DNA from 3 places in the Lactiplantibacillus argentoratensis genome. Region 3 is predicted to be linked to each of the others. Evidence: predicted binding sites of a transcription regulator. Region 3 holds the regulator's gene; each other region holds the start of a gene.
What was found. Region 3 encodes CtsR, which represses protease genes until heat stress. Its sites were predicted from a motif close to TTGGTCAAAAAAGGTCAAANA; they were not measured.
Positions count from the first base shown of each region.

Region 1: clpB (ATP-dependent chaperone ClpB) is a predicted target of CtsR. The motif match lies at 1,464-1,484, and genes of this name have one in related genera.
Region 2: V7R88_RS05650 (Bax inhibitor-1/YccA family protein) is a predicted target of CtsR. The motif match lies at 1,455-1,475, and genes of this name have one in related genera.

Region 1 covers NZ_CP147647.1:1,572,851-1,575,124, forward strand. The annotation lists gene clpB (ATP-dependent chaperone ClpB) at 1-1,405, opposite strand, end outside; gene pepT (peptidase T) at 1,522-2,274, opposite strand, start outside.
Region 2 covers NZ_CP147647.1:1,222,469-1,224,742, reverse strand. The annotation lists gene polA (DNA polymerase I) at 1-288, opposite strand, end outside; gene V7R88_RS05650 (Bax inhibitor-1/YccA family protein) at 550-1,266, opposite strand; gene V7R88_RS05645 (helix-turn-helix domain-containing protein) at 1,806-2,274, opposite strand, start outside.
Region 3 covers NZ_CP147647.1:839,785-842,058, reverse strand. The annotation lists gene V7R88_RS03885 (ATP-dependent Clp protease ATP-binding subunit) at 1-781, opposite strand, end outside; gene V7R88_RS03880 (CtsR family transcriptional regulator) at 800-1,267, opposite strand; tRNA gene V7R88_RS03875 (tRNA-Pro) at 1,757-1,830, opposite strand; tRNA gene V7R88_RS03870 (tRNA-Pro) at 1,881-1,954, opposite strand; tRNA gene V7R88_RS03865 (tRNA-Arg) at 1,962-2,035, opposite strand; tRNA gene V7R88_RS03860 (tRNA-Leu) at 2,046-2,131, opposite strand; tRNA gene V7R88_RS03855 (tRNA-Gly) at 2,140-2,211, opposite strand; tRNA gene V7R88_RS03850 (tRNA-Thr) at 2,236-2,274, opposite strand, start outside.

The DNA.
Region 1 (2,274 bases), 730 kb from region 3:
TCTTTTCACTGTCCCAACGTTCGGATAAAGCCCGCTGTTTTTCCTTAGCGCTGGCGAGTTCTTTTTGCACATCCGCCAACCGTTTAACGGAGGCATCGTCAGTTTCCTTCTTCAAGGCGGCTTCTTCGACCTCTAGCCGCATTAATTGTCGGTTGACTTGGTCTAATTCCGTTGGGTTGGAGTTCATCTCGACCCGGATTTCAGCAGAAGCCTCATCTACTAAATCTAAGGCCTTATCTGGCAAGTAACGATCCGTAATATAACGATCAGACAATTTGGCAGCGGCCACTAGGGCGTTATCATGAATCCGGACACCATGATGGATTTCAAAGCGTTCCTTTAAGCCACGTAAAATACTGATCGTATCTTCAACGCTCGGTTCAGCAACCAATACTTTTTGGAACCGCCGCTCGAGCGCCTTGTCCTTTTCCATGTACTGGCGATACTCATCTAACGTCGTGGCCCCGATCAAATGAAGTTCTCCCCGCGCCAACATTGGTTTCAACAAGTTACCGGCGTCCATACTGCCTTCCGTCTTACCAGCACCAACGATATTATGGATTTCATCGATGAACATGATGATCTGACCATCGCTCTTCTTGATTTCCTTGAGGACGGCTTTGAGTCGTTCTTCAAATTCACCACGATACTTCGCCCCGGCAATCAGGGACCCCATATCTAACGAAAACAACGTCTTATCCTTCAAATTCTCTGGGACGTCACCCCGAACGATCCGTTGTGCGAGTCCTTCTACGATAGCGGTCTTCCCAACACCTGGTTCACCAATCAAGACGGTATTGTTTTTCGTCTTCCGTGACAAGATCCGAATAACGTCCAGAATCTCTTCGTCCCGGCCAATTACTGGATCTTGATTCCCCTGGCGCGCCTGTTTAACCAAGTCGACCCCGTACTTTTCCAAAGCTTGATACTGATCTTCCTGATTACGCGACGTCACCCGCTGGCCACCGCGAATACGATCAACGGCATTCTTGACTTGTCCAGCCGTGATGCCTTGCTGATTCAAGTATTTGGTCAACTGATCACCAGTTTGATCCATCAACGCTAAAGCCAAAGTGTCGGTCGCAAGGTAATCATCGCCTAACGACTTGCGCTTGGCATCGGCAGCCTGCATCAGCGTCGCTAGACTACTGCTCATACTGCCACCGTACTGAACGTTACCACCGCTAACAACGGCAATGTCATCCAGCTCACGGTCGAGCTCTGTTTGTAATTGGTCTAACTCAGCTCCGGCCTCACTAAAGATCTGCCGAACCAGTTCGCCTGGTTGCGTTAAAAATTTAAATAGATGGGGCACCCCAATTTCTTGATGGCGCCGTGTTTGTGCGATTTGTTGTGCCTGTTGTAAGGCTTGTTGTAAACTTTCTGTAAATTGTTCTGGATTCATATTCACGTACCTCCTCAAAAACGGTAGCAAAAAGGCAGCCGTCATAGCTGCCAATTTTTGTTTGACCTTTATTGACTATTAAAGTATAACCCGTAAGGTCAAACAAGGTCAAGAATTTAGTCCTGGTCATAATTATCCTGAACAATTTGTAAGACAACGTCCACGGCCTGGGCCATCACTTGTTCTGAAACGTATTCAAACCGACCGTGCATGTTCTCACCACCAGCAAACAAGTTTGGTGTCGGCAAGCCCATGAATGAGATCTTGGAGCCATCCGTCCCACCACGAACCGGATAAATGGCGGGCGTGATCCCGAGCTTGAGCATGGCTTGTTTGGCCAATTCAACGACCCGCATATCTTTTTCAATGATTTCGCGCATATTGTAATACTGGTCCTTCATCTCGACCTTGATTCGGGCCACACCGTCAGCTAAATTCAGCCGATCCGCAACCGCCAAGAATAGCCGTTTACGTGCTTCGAACTTATCACGGTCATGATCACGAATAATGTAGGTCATCTTGGCGCTATCAACGGTCCCGTCTAAACTAAGCAAGAAGAAGAACCCTTCACGGCCTTCCGTGTGTTCTGGGACATCATGTGCGGGTAACGCCGATTGAAAATCAACGGCTAACTGCAAGGCGTTGACCATCTTGTCCTTAGCTTCACCTGGGTGAACGTTAACACCTGTAATCGTCACCGTTGCTTGGGCCGCGTTGAACGTTTCATACTCCAGTTCACCAAGCGGACCACCATCGACGGTATAGGCATAATCAGCGCCAAAGGCAGGCACATTGAAATGATCGGCACCAGTCCCAATTTCTTCATCAGGACCAAAGGCTAACCGAATCTTGCCGTGTTTGATTTCAGG
Region 2 (2,274 bases), 380 kb from region 3:
TTTGATATACGGCATTTGTTCAGAAAACTCACTGGGCGTCTTAGCCCGGCCACCCTTGTAATTATCGTACATGGCTGTTCGAAACGTGGTCTTACCCGCATCAAAAGCCACTAACATATCCGTGGGTTCGACTGTCTTGATCATGTGGTCAAGCATTGTGTTGAAGCCATAAATGGCGTTGGTATGCAGGCCGTCTGGATTTACGAACCGTTCCAGTTGACTATGCAACGCAAAGAACGCCCGAAATGCCACACTGTTACCATCAATCAGTAATAATTTTTTTGCCATTAGTTTGCTCCCATCTCTTAATTTAAATCATCATTTTTATGAAAATCCGTCACTCAGACCATTAATACCACTCGATTGGCGGTCTGATGCGCAGCGCCTGTCAGTACAGGCTGAACGACTAATTATTTACCCTTATAATTGTACCAAACAATTAAGTAAAACGGGAGTTCGGTCCACCGAAAACCCGTGAAATAACTCATTTTCGGTAAATTAAAAGGATTATGACATCTTGGTCATAATCCTTAATAATTATCTTAATGATTAGTCGCGGCTTGAGCCACCGAAGATTTGGACGAAGTAGAGGAACAAGTTAACGAAGTCCAAGTATAATTGTAAGGCCCCAGTAACGGCCAAACCAGTCGATGAAACCTGGTCACCATATTGTAAATACATGTTGCGCATCCGGTTAGCGTCCCACATGGATAAACCGGCGAAGATCAATACACCAATGTATGAAAAGATGTAACTAATCATGGCACTTTGTAAGAACATATTGACCAGTGAAGCGACAAACAACCCGATCAAGGCTGCAATCAAGTGCGTCCCAATACGTGAAATATCACGCTTAGTCGTCGTCCCAATCACCGCCATGGTCGCAAATACAGCTCCAGCTGCAACGAACGCACCGGTGATAACGGCACCCGTGTATAAGGACAAGGTCACTGACATTTCAACCCCAAAGATGATGGCAAAGAGCATCAGTAAGGTGAAGCTCATCGCTGGATTGCGTGTCGCGTTGACTTGAATCCCACCAATCATCACAAACATGCTGACAATGAAGATCATCAAGAAGATGAATGGGTGTTGTGAAAAGGCGGCATTAATTTGTGCTTGGAACGTGGTCATCGCTAAGTAAACGGTAAAGGCCGAAACTAACACGGCGATTGTCATAAACCCATACATTTTAGTTAGGAAACTACGGAGGCCAACTTGTGTGTTGATGGTCCGTGGTTGTGGGTCATTTTGAAAATTGTTCATAAAATCCCTCTTTCACCTAAAAATTGACTACTCGTTACTTTTTCCGAGTTAAGATTAAAAATTGAGTTTGTGCATCGTTACTAACGCAGACTGCGCTAGTAACAACACCACACTAGTTTGTCAATCATTTGCCTATGACTAGCCATCTCAATCAGTCACCTCAACTTTCTTAACTTAAGTCTATCAAATTAGTCAAAGAAGGTAAAATAGTTTGTGCCTGTGAATTTAATAAGAATTTCTTATGTCTAAGTGAATTCCATTCAATCATTGTCTTTAATGGATTACCGCTACATTAGGATTTTCCGGAATGGGACACCATAAGCGTTTATAATAGAACTTCAATCGGTAGGACTTTTTGCGGGACATCCGGGGAAGATTTTTTAGGGGCGGGCGGCGTCATACATAACTTTCTAAATAAGAAGTCCCACACTAGTATTGACTTGCTAGTGTGGGACTTCTTATTATTTAATGTACAAAGCATTGATTAGTTTTAGCATGTTGGAAACTACAATAAAACACTAAATCTAGCCATTGTCTTGTTAATTGTTTTCTGAAGCAGCAATACCCTGCAAATATCGTTGTCGCAATGCAGCTACCTTAACCTCAACAACTTGATTATGATTAATCCGTGCAAAAGCTTCTGTTTCACTCATTAACCGCTTAATCAATTTATCCGAAAGTTGTTGCTTAACAGCATTCTCGGTCGCTAAGTATTTCAATCTTGGTAAGTAATACGTGACATGTTCATCTGAGCAAAGCGCTACCCCATCATCTATTAGACGATTACTTGTGACGAAATCACCACTAATTGCGTAATACTCTGCCGTATAAAAGATTAGGGTTAACAGCCGTAAGTAATCATTTGCATATCCTGATGAGCCAGCGTGCTCGACATAGTATCGTACTCTCCTGAAATAAAATTGAGCTTTCTCAGGCTCAGCTAACCGGCCATACATGACACCCAGACCGACATAAGCTAGCGGTGTGAAAATTGTTTGGTGAGCCCTA
Region 3 (2,274 bases):
TGGTGCCAGCGACTAATGAGCCCATATCAAGCATCATCAAACGCTTGTCAGCCATATCAGTTGGTACATCACCAGCCACGATCTTTTGGGCCAGACCTTCAGCAATTGCTGTCTTACCAACCCCTGGTTCACCAATCAAGACCGGATTGTTCTTCGTCCGCCGTGATAGGATCTGAATGACGCGTTTAACTTCCTTGGAACGCCCGACAACTGGATCCATTTCCTGTTCACTAGCGAGTTGCGTCAAATCGCGCGCCAAAGAATCCAAAGTTGGGGTGCCTTCGGTCTTCTTACCACCGCGGTTAGCCGCATTACCCTTGCGCTTACTCATAGCGTCACTGACACCTAGCTTGCGAAGTACGACTTTCCGGGTCTGACCAAGGTCTAAGTTTAAGTTCATTAAAATTCGCGAGGAAAGGATACTTTCATCAGAGAGCATCGCTAACAACAAATGTTCCGTTCCAATCTTGTTGGCACCGAGCCGTTTTGCTTCATCACCAGCAACGGACAAAATTTCTTTGGCCTTTGGTGAATATGGCAAGTAGGTATCCTTGCCAACATTGCTCAACGTCCCATAGCCAGTGAACCGTTCGATTTCTTCACGAATGTCATCTTCACTAACGGCATATTGTTGTAGCACCTTATTAGCAATCCCATTTTTTTCGATGGCTAAGGCTAATAGCAAATGCTCCGTACCAACTGCCTGATGCTTGAAATATTTGGCCTGTTCCTGTGCCAGTACCAGCACACTTTTGGCACTAGGTGTAAATAAGTTATCCATTGCGATTCCTCGCTTTCTTTAGCTTTCGTAACGCAAGTGGTTCAAGATCCCGATAATTATCCGGGCCCGCAGACTGTTTTCTAAGTCCCGGTCCGTCAATCCTAACGTCTCGTGATCGATCGCCACTAAAATCAATTGCGCTTCCCGACGATTTAAGACGTCGTCCTCGTATAAACTCTGGACGACCGCATAGGCATCTCGTTGTGTGATTGAATCACCGATCACTTGTATGAGGGCGTCCAACACATCAGCATCATCGACCAAATTAACCTTTTCAATGCGAATATAACCCCCACCGCCACGCTTACTTTCAACTAAGTAACCATTTTGGATCGTAAACCGGGTCTTAATCACATAATTAATCTGTGAGGGTACCACGTTGAAAAGGTCGGCAATTTCTGACCGTCGAATTTCAACATGCTCCGAGTCCGCCAAAATACTTTTTAAATACTTCTCAATAATATCCGAGATATTTTGACTTTGCATGTGCTTCACCCTTTTCATTATCTTTGACTAATATTGACTATTATTATACGAGGATAATGGAAAAAAGCAAAGAATTTCACCCAAACCGCGGACTAGCATGTGCTTAACGGTTGTTACAGCATAGCACGCCGAACGATTGCTTTCAATTGATTCAACCACTTAATACCCTAGAATGATTAAATTATTAGGTCTCCATATTCATTGAACTACCTATTTAAAATATGTCAAGTTGAGTCACTCCTCATTGCAGGCGATGGGCACTGGTATCACAACGATGAACAGCAGTTCCGAGACTAATTTCTCCGAGCTCATGACTAACAGTGGCTGTTGCCTTGTCGGGATTATGAGTCACAACCACCGTATTCTTCACATGGCTGACTTAGTGAGTAACGTCGCAAAAGTGTCCCCTGACCGTTGAAACACCCCTGCTTACAAAAAAGGCCATAAAAAAATCCAGTCAAATGACTGGATTAGTTGGTTTAACCGTAATCGGGAAAACAGGATTTGAACCTGCGACCCCTACGTCCCGAACGTAGTGCTCTACCAAGCTGAGCTACTTCCCGAGAAAATTAAATAAAAAGCCTTAGCACTTAACTAAGACTGTGTTAAACGATCGGGAAAACAGGATTCGAACCTGCGACCCCCTGGTCCCAAACCAGGTGCTCTACCAAGCTGAGCTATTTCCCGATACTAATGCACCCAGTAGGAGTCGAACCTACAACCTTCTGATTCGTAGTCAGACACTCTATCCAATTGCGCTATGGGTGCTTATTTAAAATGCCGAGGACCGGGATCGAACCGGTACGGTTATCACTAACCGCAGGATTTTAAGTCCTGTGCGTCTGCCAATTCCGCCACCCCGGCAAATTAAAAGCGGAAGACGGGATTCGAACCCGCGACCCCCACCATGGCAAGGTGATGTTCTACCACTGAACTACTTCCGCATAATAAAGCTATTAAATTGTAAATGCCGACTAGAGGATTCGAACCTCCGACCTCCTCATTAC